4 regions of the Candidatus Thiodiazotropha sp. AKAK3 genome follow, and region 1 is predicted to be linked to each of the others. Evidence: predicted binding sites of a transcription regulator. Region 1 holds the regulator's gene; each other region holds the start of a gene.
What was found. The regulator FNR, encoded in region 1, switches genes on or off when oxygen is low (the NO sensors DNR and NnrR bind a similar motif). The targets are predictions, from matches to a motif close to TTGATNTANATCAA.
Positions count from the first base shown of each region.

Region 2: the regulator FNR is predicted to act here: its motif matches at 2,134-2,147, upstream of AC4IE7_RS08235 (hydrogenase small subunit).
Region 3: the regulator FNR is predicted to act here: its motif matches at 1,188-1,201, upstream of napF (ferredoxin-type protein NapF).
Region 4: the regulator FNR is predicted to act here: its motif matches at 3,868-3,881, upstream of AC4IE7_RS11405 (multiheme c-type cytochrome).

Region 1 is NZ_JBSYOQ010000077.1:209,081-213,822, reverse strand. It holds gene AC4IE7_RS21260 (lytic transglycosylase) at 1-37, opposite strand, end outside; gene AC4IE7_RS21255 (class I SAM-dependent methyltransferase) at 463-1,224, shown strand; gene rnhA (ribonuclease HI) at 1,284-1,724, shown strand; gene dnaQ (DNA polymerase III subunit epsilon) at 1,724-2,425, shown strand; gene fnr (fumarate/nitrate reduction transcriptional regulator Fnr) at 2,465-3,223, opposite strand; gene AC4IE7_RS21235 (sulfur globule family protein) at 3,605-3,964, opposite strand; gene pyrG (CTP synthase) at 4,494-4,742, shown strand, end outside.
Region 2 is NZ_JBSYOQ010000042.1:110,083-114,824, forward strand. It holds gene AC4IE7_RS08230 (nickel-dependent hydrogenase large subunit) at 1-938, opposite strand, end outside; gene AC4IE7_RS08235 (hydrogenase small subunit) at 935-2,014, opposite strand; gene AC4IE7_RS08240 (hypothetical protein) at 2,940-3,188, opposite strand; gene AC4IE7_RS08245 (cytochrome c3 family protein) at 3,224-3,853, opposite strand; gene AC4IE7_RS08250 (multiheme c-type cytochrome) at 3,846-4,742, opposite strand, start outside.
Region 3 is NZ_JBSYOQ010000019.1:39,955-44,696, reverse strand. It holds gene AC4IE7_RS02680 (type IV pili methyl-accepting chemotaxis transducer N-terminal domain-containing protein) at 1-331, shown strand, start outside; gene narL (two-component system response regulator NarL) at 321-977, shown strand; gene napF (ferredoxin-type protein NapF) at 1,295-1,807, shown strand; gene AC4IE7_RS02665 (chaperone NapD) at 1,835-2,104, shown strand; gene napA (nitrate reductase catalytic subunit NapA) at 2,091-4,664, shown strand; gene napG (ferredoxin-type protein NapG) at 4,739-4,742, shown strand, end outside.
Region 4 is NZ_JBSYOQ010000050.1:225,305-230,046, reverse strand. It holds gene AC4IE7_RS11420 (FCSD flavin-binding domain-containing protein) at 1-644, opposite strand, end outside; gene AC4IE7_RS11415 (c-type cytochrome) at 664-1,248, opposite strand; gene AC4IE7_RS11410 (tetratricopeptide repeat protein) at 1,275-1,721, opposite strand; gene AC4IE7_RS11405 (multiheme c-type cytochrome) at 2,090-3,583, opposite strand; gene AC4IE7_RS11400 (hypothetical protein) at 4,138-4,593, shown strand; gene AC4IE7_RS11395 (LVIVD repeat-containing protein) at 4,706-4,742, shown strand, end outside.

The DNA of each region.
Region 1 (4,742 bases):
AGAGAAAATCGGGTGAATTGGTTGGTAACTTAGGCATACTGAATTCTGAAAGAAAATAAAAATAAAGCCGTGTATGATTTCCATGTAATGAACTCCTGACAAGCGGCCACCAGTTGCAATCTGTGTAGAGATCAGGATCTGTTTCGTGGTGCCTCAACTTGCTGAGCATCTCTTAGGGCTGCATACCAGGGATTGCTTATGCAATGATTGTCGAAGAGACATCACCATCCATATGGAGCATTAGATCCGAAATGGCAAATCGCAACGCGGTCGTCGATCGATAAAATGAGACATCAAACCAGATTCACTCACTACCAGAGCCGCTCAAATCCACATTTGTGTTGTCACAATAACAGACAGACGATAGCTGAGCGCCAGTCGTTGCTACCAGCTTCCAGGACAGCGCTCAAAAACACAGATTACCTGACACTAGTGTCGGTAGCAAAGTCGATACCTTTATAGATGAGAGAATTCAGGCGGTTAAAACTTCGATCTTGCCAACAGAGTCACATTCAGGAGTGGTTCAATAGTCAGCTTGGAGAGAGTTTGGCCGCTCAAGAGTCTGAATATCTTCAGCAGCACATCTCCGCAATGTTTGGCTATCATGTGGTGCAGATCGGCCATTTGAAGCAGGATGAAGACCTGTTGCGGGTGAGTCCTGCGCGGAACCGGATTGTGATGGGGGTTACGCCAGGTGGAAAAAACGTTGATCTGCAGGCTGAACCTTATAGGCTGCCATTTGCTGGCGACTGTGTGGATGGTATTTTACTACCCCATACCCTGGATTTTTCCTCTGATCCCCACCAGGTGTTACGTGAAGTGGAGCGGGTTTTGATTCCCGAGGGGAAGCTGCTGATCACTGGGTTCAACCCCTGGAGCCTCTGGGGAGGGGTAAGACTGCTTAGGTTGAGGTCATCGATACCGCCTTGGTGTGGTCACTTTTTCAGCAGTCGAAGGGTTTTGGATTGGCTGTCACTTTTAGGCTTTGATCTACTTGATATTCACTTTCTTAATTACAGGCCACCGATCCAAAGACCCGGTATTAGTCAGAGACTCCAATTTCTGGAGCAGCTCGGGGAGAATCTCTATCCGAATTTTGGTGGGGTGTATATCATATTGGCCGTAAAGCGCGTGGTTACTCTTACACACATTCGCCCGAAATGGTCGGTAAAAAAACGTGTTTTACCCACTGCAGCAGAACCAACAATCAGGAATGGGACTTAGTGATCAGGCCTGTTAAGCATAAGAAACCCTATCTCTTAACGGATTTTTAAGAAGTATAAATGACTCAAATAGTAGAACTTTTTAGTGATGGCGCCTGTAAAGGGAATCCTGGACCTGGTGGTTGGGGGGTTGTACTGCGCTATGCAGGCCATGAAAAGAGACTGTATGGCGGTGAGCCTGGCACTACCAATAACCGGATGGAGCTGCTTGCGGTAATTCGGGGGTTACAGGAGCTGACAAGGCCCAGTCAGGTGCAAGTGACTACCGATTCACAATATGTAAAAAACGGCATTACCCAGTGGATCCACGGCTGGAAGAGAAATGGTTGGAAGACCTCTGCACGCAAGGCGGTAAAAAATGTTGATTTGTGGCGGGAATTGGATAGTGAAGTAAGTAAACATGATGTGGATTGGCAATGGGTAAAAGGACATGCTGGTCATCCAGGGAATGAATTGGCAGATGAACTGGCTAATCTGGGTATTCAGGAGATGTTGTCATGATGCGCCAGATTGTACTCGACACAGAAACCACCGGTCTGGAGCCAGAGCAGGGACATAGAATTATAGAGATCGGCTGTGTTGAGCTGGTTGACCGAAGATTGACAGGTAATAACTTCCATCAGTTTCTGCAACCAGATCGAGAGATCGATGCGGGGGCCATTGAGGTGCATGGTATCACCAATGAGTTTCTCGCCGACAAGCCGAAATTCTGTGATGTGGTGACTGACTTCATCGAATATGTGCGTGGTGCTGAATTGATTATCCACAATGCACCATTCGATGTCGGATTCCTTGATCATGAATTGAGGTTGATGGAAAACCCGCAGCGCATCGATGCACTGTGTGCTGTTACCGATACGCTGATCATGGCAAAGAAGATGCATCCAGGGCAGAGAAACAGCCTTGATGCATTATGCAGACGCTATGATATCGATAACTCCCATCGTGAGCTGCATGGGGCGTTACTGGATGCTGAAATACTCGCCGATGTCTATTTGATGATGACCGGTGGACAGACGGCGCTGGTTTTGGATGACGATCTTGGGCAGCAGGATGGTGATGAGCAATCGGTTGATAATATCCGCCGACTGTCAGCCGGCCGTCCCCCTCTCAAAGTGGTTGTTGCCGGCGCTGAAGAGATTGAAGCCCATGAGCGTCAACTTGAGGAGATGGGCGAAAGGTGCGTTTGGCTTAACAGTTAAGGGCGTCTCTAATAATTGCTTGTGCCCTTAAGTCTGGATTTAACCTCTGGATTGTGTGGACTTGGCGCTATCGCAGCCTTGCACGATGTCATACAACCTCGGTATGTCGAGTAACTGTACATGTTTCCGCTCTACTCGAAGCAGGTTTTCATCCTGAAACCTGGTAAAGAGTCTACTCACGGTCTCGACTGCTAAACCGAGGTAGTTACCGATTTCATGGCGTGACATACTGAGAAAGAAGTCGCTGGCAGAAAAACCCCGTTGTTTGAATCGTTCTGAGAAGCTGAGTAGGAAGGTTGCTAAGCGCTCCTCGGCACTCTTTTTACCCAGTAGCGTCAACATTTCCGTCTCCTGACCTATCTCCCGACTGAGCAGGCGATACATCTGGTGTTGCAGACTGGGCATTATGCAGCTCAGAGATTCCAGCTGGGAGAATGGGATTTCACATACCGCTGTAGTCTCAAGGGCGATGGCTGAGCAGGTGTGGCTATCGTCCTGGATTGCATCCAGGCCAATAAGTTCGCCGGGAAGATGAAATCCCAATACCTGTTCTCCACCATCCTCATTTGGGCTGTAGGTCTTGACCGAACCGCTTGTTATAACCCGTAAGCTATGAAACTTGTCTGCCCCGCGGTAGAGATGATCTCCTCGATGGTAGGGGCGGCCTCGCTTGATGATGCCATCGAGGCGTTCGACATCGTCCGGAGTCAGCCCCATGGGGAGACATAGGGTGGCAAGGCTGCAGTTTTTACAGGCGACCTTGATGTTTTCAAATGATACGACTTTTCTACTAGTCAAGTAATCGCTCCAGCATGGCAGGTGCTATATAGGCAATGTATTGTGCACCCAGTTAGTGTTTAAGGCATTTCTTACCCTTGAATTGTCCTCTCTCACCCTGAATTTAGCTTTGCTCAGAGGCGGTTTTGCCAAATAAAAACATTAAAAGCTGCTTTACCAGGCGCATATGCCAGGCTGATACAGCTTAATGTCTCCCAATCTACCCTATTTCGTCCATGTTTAATTGTTGGTGGGCTGGCAATTCGAGCTATTTTTCCAGAAATTCTTGATGTGGATCAAGTGGTTTTACTGTTTTTATTACTTTGGATCATTGATTTTTAGTCTGTCGCCGAATAAAAAAACCGGCCTGAAGGCCGGCTTTTCTGCTATTGATCGGCCTGATTATTGAGCCGGAGCAGGAGCGGGTGCAGCTGCAGGAGGTGCTGGATAGCCATAAGGAGCACCACCATATGGTGCGCCATAAGGAGCGCCGCCGTAGCCATAAGGAGCGCCGTAGCCATAAGGACCATAGCCATTGTTGTAGCCACGGTAGTAGTTATTACCACGACCATAGCCAGAACCACGGGCGTTGCCGCTCATGCCAAAGCTGAAATCACCAGAGCCATCACCATAGCCGTCACCGTAGCCGTCGTTGTTATAACCACGGTTGCCGCCCCATGGGCCGTTGCCCCACCAGGCAGATGCACTGGTAGACACAGCTACGAGTGCCGCGATGCTCAGAACTTTAGCAAATTTAGTCATGCTTTCTTCCTCTCAAATGATTGTTTTCATACTACATCGGTGATGTAGAAAAGCGGCCTTACAGCCTCCATCATGCAATGGTTAAGGACTTCACGCCAAGTCTGTCATGTTACGGGGCAGACTGTAGGGTAAAGTTCTACTTGCCTCAGTAGTTGTTATTTGCGTAACACGCCAATCGATTATAGACCCTGGTCAGTTATAATCAATCGAATTATTGAGCCCCGTATGGAGACGATTTCATGGCAATCTTGTCTATTTGATTCGATCTATTTGGATCCTGAGCAAGCAGCTCTCAGGGGCGATCTGATGGAAATCTCTGGGGAGTTCCGAGTTACTTCCTTATATAGAGTGCAGATATTTTTATCGAGGACATGCCTTGAATCAGTAGTTTGTTGCAGTTCTGAATAATACCTAAATTGAAACCAGGTTGGTTAGCCCTTCGAGATTGAGTGAAGAGGGGCAATCTGTTACTGTTTACACCCGTCCTATATCCCATTTTCCTGCACTCTAACCTGGTAAGCAGAATTACATGACCAGTTTTATTTTTATTACGGGCGGTGTTGTCTCCTCCCTTGGCAAAGGTATCGCTTCAGCTTCTCTGGCTGCACTGCTGGAGGCCCGCGGACTGGATGTCACAATGATCAAGCTGGATCCCTATATTAACGTGGATCCCGGCACCATGAGTCCTTTTCAGCATGGCGAGGTGTTTGTAACCGAAGATGGATCTGAAACAGATCTGGATCTCGGCCATTACGAACGATTTATCGACAGTACCATG
Region 2 (4,742 bases), on a different contig from region 1:
TCGTTAGCGCGATCAGGGATATCACCATAACTAAGCACATTCGTACTCGACAGACCACCACCGTAGAGCCAACCCTTGTAAAACTGACCCACAGCAAGAATATCTGGAATGTAGACGTTTTTGATAAACTCTCTGGTACTGTCGATGATCGAAGAGATCTGGTTCAGGTTGACCATATTCAGAGCACCAACCGATCCGACACCATCCAGATTGATTGGACAAGGTACGCCGCCCACCAACCAATTGGGATGAGGATCCTTGCCTCCGAAGATGGTTCGTATTTTCATTATCTCCTTCTGAAAATCGAGCGCTTCGAGATAGTGGGTGACGGCCATCAGATCAGCTTCAGGTGGAAGCAGATAGGCCGGGTTATCCCAATAGCCGTTTTTGAAAGGACCAAGCTGGCCACTCTCAACAAACTTTTTCAGTCGGTTCTGGATATCACGAAAATATCCTGGTGAGGATTTGGCATGCTTAGGCGAAACCTTTTGTTGCAGTTCTGAGGTTGCCTTTGGATCTGCCTTGAGTGCATTTACTGGATTGACCCAGTCGAGAGCATGCAGATGGTAGAAGTGAACCAGATGATCATGAGCCTGCAGCGTCAACTGCATGATGTTGCGAATGGAGTTGGCGTTCTCAGGTATCTCTATTTTCAGTGCATCTTCCACTGCACGCACCGAGGTCAATGCATGGGTGCCAGTACAGACACCACAGATCCGCTGGGTAAAGGCCCAGGCATCACGTGGATCACGGCCCTTGAGAATCACTTCCAGTCCGCGCCACATGGTGCCGGTGGAAACTGCATTGCGGATGATATTTTCCTCATCCACATTCACTTCACAACGCATGTGGCCTTCGATTCGGGTTACCGGGTCGACAACGACGCGCTGACCTGAATCATCAAGGTTATAACCGTTTGGCGTGGTCTTGGTGCTCATTGATCACGGTCTCCTTTCTTTTGCGCGTTTTTAATAGCAGTTACAGCAGCATGGGCAGCAGCTGTTGCACCGACAATTCCGGCAGCAGCCAAACCAACCTTATCTGCATTGGCCTCGACACCGAACTGATGGGTGTCGGTCACATGCTGGTAGAAAGAGCCCTTGTCCCAAAATCCATCCTCAGAGCAGCCGATACAGCCATGACCCGCCTGGATCGGAAATGAGAGCCCTCCATTCCAACGGATGGTTGAACAGGCGTTATAGGTGGTTGGACCTTTACACCCCATCTTGTAGAGGCAGTAACCTTTGCGAGCAGAGTCGTCATCCCAGGCCTCAACAAACTGGCCCGCGTCGAAATGAGGACGTCGATAACATTTGTCATGGATACGCTGGCTGTAGAACATTTTCGGGCGTCCCTGACGATCCAGTTCCGGAAACTTTTCGAAGGTAAGAATGTAGGTGACCACGGCGGTCATCACCTCAGCAATCGGTGGACAACCCGGCACTTTGATAATCGGCTTATTGGCTAGACCAGGCACCTTATGTACCGGTGTTGCACGAGTAGGATTCGGACGGGCTGCCTGAACACAGCCCCAGGAGGCACAAGAGCCCCAGGAGATGATTGCTTTACAGTGCTCTGCCGCCATTTTGAGCTGTTCGACAAAAGGCTTGCCACCAATGATGCAGTACATGCCATCTTCATCAAGAGGCGGATTGCCTTCTACAGCCAGGATGAAGTTGCCGTCGTACTTTTCGATGGTCTCTTCAATGATCGCTTCGGCTTCATGTCCTGCCGCAGCCATGATGGTGTCATCATAATCGAGAGAGATCATCGACAGCACCACATCCTTCGCCAGCGGATGGGCAGAACGGATAAACGACTCGGAGCAACAGGTGCACTCAAGACCGTGCAACCAGATCACCGGGATTCGGGGCTTGGTCTCCATTGCTTCGGCAATGCGTGGCACCACTGCGGGTCCCAACCCCAGGGCAGAGGCAGTCAAACTGCAGAATTTCAAAAAACTACGACGTGTAATCCCCTGCCGCCGCATGACTTGGTAAAAGGTCTCGGTCATCACCCTACTCCTCCAGGTCGATCTATTCAGATATGCGGCTTTATCTTTTTTCCGCACTTTCCTTGAGTGAGCAACAGTTATGCCATATTAATATCTTTCTTTATATTCAATGAGATAAATTGATTTGAGTCGAGCCCTGTCTCCAGTATGTGTATGTTTGGATACCGCAATAGAAGATAGAGTGGCAATCAACTTACCGGTTGTATTCAGTTTTCAGAGATTGAATTCATTTAGATCGGCTGAAACCATCCTCCTAGTGTGGTGCGTCATATAAACCCTATATTTGGAGAGATTTATTAAACTGGAATTTCAGTGTTTTTCGTCATATTTACTTTCCCTGTACTCTCTAAATCATATAGCCTTTAGTGCTTGATATCGCTGATTTGTATAGCGTTGCTTTTCTTTTTAAGCAGACTTGGTGGGGCATGGCCCCACCCTACACCTTGACCTGACAGGTAGGGTGGGGCCCTGCCCCACCATAGTGTGCTGGAACGGCATAAAAAACCACTTCGTCTGATTATTAGAATGTTGTTAATTGAAGCACCACGGTGATTCCAGAAGGACTCGCTGTGTAATTTATTGATAGGCCTAGATTGTCTAGTCGGACAACGTTACACAGAGGGTGACCAAGTCTATCGAAAAATATTTTCAGAAAAATTAGCGCTTAATCACTCATAACTTGTTATATAAAAAAGCAAGTTAGCCTTGTGCATGGGAGTTTGTTTTTGTACGAAGATAAACAATAAAAACACAATGAATTGTGAATGCAGGGCATGAGAGTTACGACAGGGCCGCAGCCTATGACTTTTGCGATACCCCACGTTAAGGGCGAGAGTTTTTTACGCTTACTTCAGTCATGTAGAAGATTAACGGTGTAACTTTAACCTGGCCAGTGGATTCAGGTTTACCTTTTAACCATTTCAGATCAGTGTTCACATTTATCCAGATTCTCTTTTGCACCTGGCAATACCGAGAGTAAAAAAGTGGCGATAAGAATCAATGGTGCAAACAGCAACAACAGCAGTCCGGCAAACATAACCACCTGCTGCATATAGAACAGATCAGGTACAACGTTAGTGCCGGCCAGAATCATCAGGATACCCGCAATAAAAAAAATAGAGGAGACCAATACTCCCTCCCGCATTGTCTTACAACCGATTTTCAGTAGTCCCATTGGGTACCCTCATTTTTTCTCCAGTCCACTCAAGATCAATGGTCACCGAGTAACTTGTCAGCCTCACCCGGCTGTAATCCATACTCCTGCTCAATCATCCGGTTCCATTTGTCTCTTTTGAAAACTGATTTGGCAGGTACAACTCTATGCACCAGGTTGTAGTGACACTCGATACAGGTTTTGTCTTTGGCATCCTCACGGTGAATCAGGAGCGTATCCGGTCGACTTCCAAATATTGCCTCTTTAACATGGCAACGTTTACAGGTGGCGGAGTCACGCTTCTTAAACCACTCCCTTGCAGCAAATGCCGCTTCTGGCAGATGCAGTGCATTGATCACAGGATCATCATATTCCGGGCCGAATATCTGTTTGAAGAGATCCTTGCCGCCAATAAAGTGATCCCATGTTGCGGCGAACACACCTTCAGAAACATGACAGTCACCACAACTGGCACGTACACCAGAGGTCGGTTTGTAGTGCGGTGATTGCCGATAGGGTTCTGCAACCAACTCCATTGAATGACAGGTTGTACAGAAGGCCTCACTGCTGGTCAGGTGATCGAACTCGGTTAAAAACAGCATAAAACCAATACCTGCCACTCCACCAATCAATAGCGCAAAAAGGACATGACGAGTAATGAACAGGGGAAGTTTAAGCTTACTCATGGCTCTCCTTCCCAATACCGTAACCGAGGATCGGATTCGGTTTTGATGGATTATTCAGCCAGCTGTGTTGATCAAGGCTGGTGACATGAGTCTTGATCAGATCATTAGCCTTCTCTTCACCAGCGAGCTGACGTAGTTGGGGCAGAAACTCGCCATAAAAGTTCTGCCCTACCTTATGCATCCCCTCCCATGAAGCGTAGTTGGGACTCATCATTGCTGCACCATGACGCGCTGCAGTACCTTCGTCATGCCAGAGTCGCCAAAAGCTGAACTCGATCGGCTCATCAAAGGGTGCCGGTGTCAGCAGTTTCATTTCGTAGAGTGCAGACATGATTGCCTGAGCGGGTTTTCCGAATTTGTCATTATAGAGTTTCACCACATCATCGAACTGCTTCATCGCGCTTTTAACAAAGCCCTTACTGTGACACTCAAGACAAACTTTATTCATGATCTGCCTGCGCCGCTCGGGTGTCGCCACAGCTTTGACTTTTGCCATGCTGCCATCAAGCTTATTCAGTTCCGTACCCCGTCGCGGTGCAGGTTGGGATTTTGGCAGTTCCCTTCTGTCTCCATCCTCAAAGATAATCAGATATTGTTGTTCAGATACCGGACGATTCAGACTCCAGGCATCACGCATACCTACATCGTGACTTGCCTTGACGCCAGGCGTGGCACCCATATGACAGGTAACGCAGGTCGGTGCGGCACTGTAGTCTTTGCCAAGCACCCACTGATCACTCTCCAGGTTCATTCTGGATCTGTTGGCCTCATAGAGCATGCCATGCTTTGAGCTTCGATAGACTTCATCATCTGGAGATTCCGGGCCGGTATGGCACCAGGTACAGGCACTAGGATCCCTCGCCTGCGCCTTGGAAAAGCTATGACGTCC
Region 3 (4,742 bases), on a different contig from region 1:
GATTCACATCATCCAGATTATCCGTGAAGCGCTTTCAAATGTAGTTCGTCACGCGAATGCCACTCAGGCCAGAGTGAGTATGCAGTGCAACCAGCAAGGAGTGGTTATAGTCAACATTGAAGACGACGGCATCGGTATCAATGAAGATAGTGATATGATGCAGCACTACGGTCTACCTATAATGAAGGAACGTGCTGAACGTTTGGGAGGCCAGTTGCATATCAATGAATCGACCATCGGCGGAACTCAGATCAATCTCGTATTCAGCATCACAGATGTCTCGAAGCGGGAGTCTAATCGCTTTTTCAGTGAGCAATTGAATGATGCTTGATCAAGAAAAATATACCCTCATCTCAATCGACGACCATCCGCTATTCAGAAAAGGCGTCTCCGATTTGATCGATATGGACCCTACTCTTGAACTGATCGGTGAGGCTGCAAATGGGGAAGATGGTCTCCTGTTGGCCAAACAATTTAATCCTGATCTGATTCTGCTGGATATCAACATGAAGGGGGTAAGCGGCCTTGAAACTTTGAAAGCAATCAAGAGTCTCCAGCTCGATTCACGCATTCTCATGCTCACTGTTTCAGATAATGAAGAGGATGTTTTGACTGCATTGAGAAATGGTGCAGATGGTTACCTTCTGAAAGATATGGAACCTGAGGATATTCTCAAATCGATCAGTAAAGCAGTCGAAGGAACTGTCGTCATCAGTGAGCATTTAACGCAATTACTGGCAAAGGCTCTAAGAGAAGACAGTAGGCTGGATGATCAGCCCTCAATGCCAGACCTTACTACCCGGGAGAGAGAGATCCTGCAACATATCTCCCAGGGACAAAGCAACAAACAGATCGCCACCAAACTTGCCATATCCGAAGGCACAGTCAAAGTGCATGTAAAGCACTTATTGAAAAAGCTCCATCTACACTCCCGCACTGAAGCTGCTGTCTGGGTTTTAAACCAACCGAAACCCTAGTGCCTGTTAAGGGCACCTCTATTAATTGCTTGTGCACTTAACAAGCTTTGCTGAAACAGAGGCGATCAACAACTGAGTGAATCGTCTGGTCTCAAAGCCTGCTTACCCATAACGAATTAGCAACTACTCACATTGAGGTATCAGTCGTTACCAATAAATTGGTAAAGCATTGATTTATCTATATTTTTCTACTATTTTTTAGCCTCTCATTTGATCAGAATCAAAGCGCTTGGCATGGGCAAGTGAAACACTCTCGAGAAGAGTTAAGCGGCCACTATTAAGCCACTCTCATTAGCTTTAGCTCGAGGTTACAACAGTTGCTAAGAAATATTGACAGATCACAGTTTTTACGCGGTGACCTGCGCGGTCGCCAGCGTGAGATCCGCCCCCCCTGGTCACAACCTGAAGCATCATTTACCGATCTTTGTCAGCGTTGCAATGACTGCATGGATGTCTGCCCGAGTCTCATCATCAGCAAGGGATCTCGCGGCTTTCCAAAAATCGATTTTTCTCAAAACCACTGCACCTTTTGTGGTGATTGCGTAAAGGCATGCCAACACCACGCCCTGAGTTTCACTACCGATCCCAACATATCGCCCTGGAACCTGGAAGTAACCATCAATAACGGCTGTCTTTCACAAAATGGGGTGGTCTGCAGAAGCTGTGGAGAGATCTGTGAAGAGTCGGCAATCCGCTTCAAACTTGAGACCAAAGGGCGCGCCACACCGATACTCAACAGACAATCTTGCAGCGGATGCGGGGAGTGCATTTCAGTTTGTCCCAATCAATCTATTTCCATTCTGCCCGGAGCGCATCCACAAGCGGCCTGACAGAGCCACGTGAGGAAAGAATCATTCATGAATATATGTAGCCTGATAATCCATACAAAACCCTCCCAGGGAGCGCAGGTCTCGGAACGTCTCTATCGATTTCCTGGGGTTGAAGTCCACGGTGGTATGGAAGTAGACAAACTTATTGTCACTATAGAGGACGAGGGTGAAACGGTCTCTCCGGTATCTGACCAGATGAATGCACTACGCGACGTCGAAGGCGTCGTGAATACAGTTTTGATTTACCACTATGGCGGTGAAGAGTCGATGGAGGAAATGAACCGTGAAATTAACTAGAAGAGAATTTATCAAAAGTAACGCAGCAGCCGCAGCAGCCTCCGTGGCTGGTGTCACCATACCTGTAACCCAAGCTGTTGCTGCAGCTGATGCCGACGACGGTATTCGATGGGACAAGGCAGCCTGTCGCTATTGTGGTACCGGTTGTAGCGTTTTGATGGGAGTTAAAGATGGCAAGGTTGTTGCCAGCCAAGGTGATCCCGATGCGCCGGTCAACAAGGGCCTGAACTGCATTAAAGGTTACTTTTTACCTAAGATTCTCTACGGAGAGGATCGTCTGACCAAACCACTGCTGCGTAAAACCAACGGTAAATATGACAAGGACGGCAAGTTCGAAGCGGTATCCTGGGATGAGGCCTTCAAGACCATGGCCGAAAAATGGATTGCGGCTCGCAGGGCCAAAGGTGCAAAAGGCATCGGCATGTTTGGTTCTGGACAATGGACGGTGTGGGAGGGTTATGCAGCTTCAAAATTGTTGAAAGCGGGTTTCCGTTCAAACAGTCTCGAACCTAATGCCCGTCACTGTATGGCATCCGCTGTGGGTGCTTTCATGCGGGGTTTCGGCATCGATGAGCCGATGGGCTGCTATGACGATCTGGAGCATGCTGATGTATTTGTACTCTGGGGCGCCAACATGGCAGAGATGCATCCAATCCTCTGGTCACGTCTCACTGATACCCGTCTGACCAAGCCGGGTTGTGAAGTCCACGTACTATCAACCTACGAGCATCGTTGTTATGAATTGGCTGATAACGGTATGGTTTTTGAACCCCAAACAGATTTGGCCATCCTTAACTATATCGCCAACTACATCATCCAGAACAAGGCATATAACAAGGAGTTCATCGACAAGCATGTCAACTTCACCAAGACCCCAACCGATATCGGCTATGGTTTACGCGCCACAGATCCCCGCGAAAAAGCGGCCAAGAACCGCAACAAGGGTAAGCTTAGCAAAATCAGTTTTGAAGAGTATGCCAAATCGGTGGAACCCTACACATTGGAGCATACCTCCAAGTTATCCAAGGTGCCTGAAGATAAGCTTCTGAGACTAGCCAAGGCCTATGCCGATCCCAACAAGAAGGTCGCCTCCTATTGGACTATGGGTTTCAACCAACATACCCGCGGCGTCTGGGTCAATGGCCTCTGCTATAACGTTCATCTGCTGATGGGCAAGATCGCCGAACCGGGCAACAGTCCCTTCTCACTGACCGGCCAACCTTCTGCTTGCGGTACCGCACGCGAAGTTGGTACCTTCACTCACCGTCTGCCCGCCGACCTGGTGGTGAAAAAGGATGCACACTGTAAGTTTGCCGAGAAGACCTGGAAGCTGCCCGCCGGCACCATCCCGCGAGCTAACGGTAAGGCCGATGATGCTGATCAATCGGACATCAGCGGCAAGCCCATGGGCAAGACCCTGATCCATGCGGTCGCTATGCATCGTGCACTGAAAGACGGCAAGATGAATACCTTCTGGGTGATGTGTAACAACAATATGCAGGCTGCTGCCAACATGAATGACGAGAGTCTTCCCGGCTGGCGCAATGCAGATAACTTCATCACCGTCTCTGACCCCTATCCAACAGTTTCGGCCCAGGCTGCAGATTTAATCCTGCCGACTGCCATGTGGATCGAAAAAGAGGGGGCTTACGGTAACGCCGAGCGACGCACCCAGTTCTGGCGTGAGCAGGTATCGGCACCAGGAGAGGCTAAATCCGACCTATGGCAGCTGATGGAATTCGCCAAATACATAAAGGTCGAGGATGTCTGGCCAGCCGACCTGATTGCCAAAAAACCTGAGTATGCAGGCAAAACCCTTTACGAAGTGCTCTACACCAATGGCCAGGTCGATAAGTTCCCTGCAGAACAGGTCACCGATAGTCGCGGTAACAACTACAACAACCATGAATCCAGTGACTTTGGTTTCTATGTTCAGAAAGGTCTGTTCGAAGAGTACCGCCTGTTTAACTCAGCAGAAGGTATCCCAAAGAAAGGCCATGAAATGGCTGAGTTCGGAGCTTACCACAAGGCACGGGGTCTTCGCTGGCCGGTGATTAACGGCAAAGAGACCCTGTGGCGTTTCCGTGAAGGTTACGATCCCCATGTAGCCAAAGGTGAAGGCGTTAAGTTCTATGGTAAGCCGGACGGACGGGCCAATATCATCACCGCACCTTATGAGCCAGCAGCCGAGCCGCCAGATAAAGAGTTTGATCTGTGGCTCTGCACCGGTCGCGTTTTGGAGCATTGGCACTCTGGCTCTATGACACGTCGTGTTCCTGAGCTCTATCGTGCTGTACCCGATGCTGTGATCTATATGCACCCGAAGGATGCCAAGAAGCGCCGGCTTCGTAATGGCGCATTGGCCAAGATCAGTTCTCGTCGCGGCGAAATCGTTTGCAAGGTCGACACCAAGGGTCGCAATAAACCTCCGGAGGGACTGGTGTTTGTACCCTGGTTTGATGCCGGTCGTTTGATCAACAAGCTGACACTGGACCAAACAGATCCACTCTCGAAAGAGACGGACTACAAGAAGTGTGCAGTGAAGATTGCGCGTGCCTAGCTGTGCCACCGGGCCGGCCCACGAGTACGGGCCGGCCAGTTAACTGGAAATGAAGCAACAACCATTAAGCAGTTATGT
Region 4 (4,742 bases), on a different contig from region 1:
TAGTGAGCGATTTGAGCGGCCCTCTCATAGGGCCCTGGAGGACAACGAAACGGGTTTGGTGGTGCTGCAATATAACAAACACCACCATTCTTCATGGCACTAAGTTGTTTTCTTAGGGTGACAGTTTGCGGTCCAGCCTTCCAGGCATGGGGAATCTGTTCAGCAACCTCAGCGCTGTATCCATCAATCTTTTCGTAGTGGAAGTCTACACCAGGTGAGACTATCAATTTATCATAGCTGTACTGTTTACCACTCTTGCATTTAACGCTATGTTTATCAGCATCAATTGCAACGACTTCATCGTATACGACATTGATATTTCGATTATCACTGAGCTTGTCATAACCAAATGTAATGCTGTCGATCGTTCTGTCTCCACCCAGTATTTCATTACTCAGTGGGCAGGAGACATATTTTTTGTTCATTTCGATCAAAGTAACACTGATCTCTGCATCGGCCAGTTTGACATACTTCGCAGCAATTGCGCCGCCATAGCCACCGCCAATAACAATCACCCGGCCTTTCTTGATACTGGAAGATTGCTTGGGATTACTGGCAGTACAGGCGCCCATTGATACCATCGCACCTAATGCACTACAGGCGCCAGCCGCTTTAATAAATCTTCTTCGAGTGAATTTAGCCATATCTGTTTCTCCCCAAAAGTTATTTTTCACTGGCATAAAACTCAGCCATGGCTTTTAACTCTTTTTCGGAGAGTTTCATGACACGAGTGCCCATTTTTCGGGGCTGACAACGTTTTCCCTTACTATGGCACCATTGCAGATAGTGCAGGGTATATTCAGGCCACTGGCCGGCCAGGCGTGGCGCATCATCCTCTTGTACACGGCCGTTCTCTTCATGGCAGGTTTTACACTGCTTGTCATGAATCTTTTTACCCATTGAAACCATTTTTGAATTTGTTTTCACTGGACTGGAGACCCACTCCTGATCTGCCATGAATGAAGCGATCGCTTTCAATTCTGAATCACTGTAGCCTTTAGCAATCCTACCCATAATGGTGGAGTCACGTTCTCCAGTTTTATATTCCAGGAGAATGGTTTGTAAAAACTCTTTTTCCATTCCACCGATGATTGGCATCAGGTCACCGGCACTTGCACCCAGGGTGCCATGGCAACCGGCACAGGTGTTGGCAAGCATGCTCGGAGTGCGCACACCTTCAGCATAAAGAGTCCCTGAGAGTATCAGCGCGGCACTGATTGCCAAAAGCCGTATTTTTCTTATAGTCATGAAAATCTCCTCTGATGTTTTCTGAATCAGTGTACTGATTGTTGGGAGGAACGCTGATTCAACCATATGACAACTTTATCTATTTCTTGTTTTTTGGTGGGATCAAGCTGTTGAGCTTGTTTCAGAGCTTCTCTGGCTAGTTGATATCTACCCAGGTGTAAATAGGCTACCGCTAATCCGATAAAAGCTTCAGAATTGGATTGATCGAGCATAATGGCCTGTTGAAAATGGTCAATACCTGATGAGTAGGCCTGCTGAAGCAGGTGTACACCACCAAGTCGTGTATAAGCCAAAGAGGAGGGTTCTGTTTTAACTGCTTCTTCCAACAGAGACTGTGCCTTTTTCATATCACCAGCTTCAGATTGAACCAATGCCTGGTTGACTAAAGAATCAGTTTCGCTGTTTGCTGTAGCGGATATACAAAGACTACACCCGAGTAAAGCAAGAAACAGGTATTTAGAGTATTGCAACATTTAATACCTCGTGAGATTGTTCAGTTTTCGCAGATTGTAAAAGCTATTAACCCGGCGACTGAGTATGTTGTCTTCAGCCGAAGTGTGCCTGCCTGCGGCAAGGCATCAAAACGCCGCTGTAGCACTCCTACAGCAAGTTTTGATAACGCAGTCTGCAGGCAGGCACACTTCGGCCTCTCTTTTAAAAATCATATTGTTAGGGGTTTCAAGCCAGCCCTTGCTCGGTGTTGCGGCTCTTGACAAGGGAACAACCATTGCCTACGAGCCGCGCCTTGATCAAGGGCAGGCTTGAAACCCTGAAGACGACATACTTAGTCGCCGGGTTAATAAAAGCCCCCTCAGGTTGAACCTGAAGGGGCAGGGCTTGCTTATTTCAGTGCACCCTTACCGTAGCGGTCTTCAAAGCCTTTACGTACCTTGTCGATAGCTTCTTTGCTCATACCTTCAAAGTACCAGGTATGACCATCGATCGGCCTGAAGTATTTATCAAGCATTGCGTCGGCAAACTTCTCATTACCATCCTTCTTATGAACTGCCTCTTTCAATTCAGGAATCCACTTGAAGTAGGTATGCTTGGCAACGTCATAGATACCGTGCCACCAGGTGTAGTCGGGGCCATTCATGGAAGCACCATGGCGGGCGCGACGTCCTTCATGATGCCAGATCTCCCACCAGGTCCACTCGATTTTGTCGTCGAAGGGGCTCTTTGTGATATAGCCGTTCTTTTTCAGTTCTCCCATCACAGCTGCGATAGGTTTGGCGAATTTCTCATTGTAGAGTTCAACCACATTATCGAACTGGTTGTAGTGGCCATTGATGACACTGTCGCTATGACAGGCTTTACAGACCTCCTGCATCTTTTTACGACGCTCTTTCCAGGTCAGTACTTCGACCACAGTAGAGCCCTTGGCCTTGTCGCCAACCTTTGGTAGAGCATTACCCTCTTTGACATCAAACTCATTACCATCTTCCAGGCGCACCAGATTGATTTTCTGGGAGATGGGTGGGCGCAGTGTCCAGGATATACGATCACCAACGTTGTGAGTCTTGCTCTCTTTACCACCAGCACTCATATGACAAGTGGCACAAGTAGGTGCGGCAGAGTAATCGATACCAGCCACCCATTTGTCCGATTCCATATTCATTTCATCGACTTTTGCACGATAGATAATGCCGTGTTTGGATTCGTTGTAGACTTCAATCTGTGGATGGTCAGGGCCGACGTGGCATTTACCGCAAGTATCCGGTGTTCGGGCTTGTGCCTTAGAGAAGCGATGGCGGCCATGACAGGCTGTACATGAGCCAGTGGAGCCATCAGGGTTAATCCGGCCTATACCTGTGTTTGGCCAGGTTGTCGGGCTTGGTTTGCCATCTTCACCAATCTCTATCTTTGCACCATGGCATTGTCGACAGCCAGCATTAACAGCAGCCGGGCCACCAACAACTTCACCGAGCAGGTTATCAAGCGAAGCTAGGATTTGACCGCCTTTTGAGTGGTGGGAGCCATCCATCTCCTCAAATTCCACAGAGTGGCATTTTGAACAGTCTTTAGGGGTAACGATGATGGTGATACGTTGTCCTTCATGTTCAAAGCCATCAATATCATCAGCTTTTGCTTCATGACAGTCGAGGCAGTTGACGCCACTCTGACCATGTTGACTGCGGTTCCACTCCATGGTCAATCCGGGGTCTTCCTGCCAGTGACACTCTATACACTCCTGGCCTTTTGGGTTTCCCCAATCCTTACCTATTGAACCTGATGGTCTTGCGGCATCAGCAGTTGAGACTTGCAGCAATAGAGTCAGTGCCGCTGCCATACTACCCAGTATCGCTGTGAACGTACGGTTACCGAAGCGTTTCATAGCTCCCTCCTATAGTGGGTTGATATAATGAGGGATCTCCTCCAATAGGGATTTGTGTCGAAAAACTACTGCTTTATCGAGCACATTGAATCACTGTTGAAAATCACCCCTGAAGTATTGGCAAGCCAAGTTCGAAGAAAGGGATAGTTTTGACTAAATTACCCAACCCCACTTAATTTATTATAGATATGGGGACAGCATGGTTTCACTCTTATGGTCAGTAAAACCCTGTTCTTATTAGTGCTTACTCAGGGCTATGAGAACGGTTCGGATGTGGGTATGCCTTGATCTAAATCAAGTGCCAATGGAGTTATTTAAAGTAGAAATTTAGCGAATATTAAAAGTGTCTTTAAATGTAGCAAAAGGCAATTAAATATAGGCTTTTTGATGTTATCTTTTAAAATAAAAAGTTCATTATTATTTCTATTTCTGGTGAAATAATATCTGACGATTCAGGGGTAAAAATCTATCCGATAAATTATCTACCCTGGATTAATTATACGGCATACCCACAAAGTGGTACATCTCTATATGCAAACTATTAACCTAATCTGTTGTTAATCAGTCAAGGTGTCGATATTGATGCAAATGATGATGGTCTGCTGGATGAGGCACCCGCTCAAGTCAATGGAAAATTTCATACCCTGTTGACAGGTGAACAGTTGATCTCAGGTGAGGCAAAGGCAACAGTTTTAACCGAAGCTGCATACCAAAATGTTCGCTATCTATTAGCCAGCAGGTCAAGCCAGGCTGACATATTGCTAGCATTGGATAGTAGTGCGCAGTTTCTACTGAAACAGGATCTTAACGGTGATGGCACTATTGATCATCTGGACCTTGCTGAATGGCACCCGCGACTTGATCGTGAAACAACAAGACCCAGTCTGGAACAGCTTCAGTTAGTTATCCAGGATATACATCAGAATCGATCTACAGCTCAACACACAATTACATTATTTGATGCCATCGAACCATCAGTAAGTGAATTATATCTCTGGTCATATAACTGAAATGTCGATCACTGATGAATGGCTTTATGTTCAAAGTAGATCTGGATCTGTCGTTTTTGCTGTAATTGATCAATTTGGCTTACAGATATTTGATTTGAGAGGATGGGTGAGTGTGGAAAGTCCAGCAATAGTTGGGCGTATGGATGTAC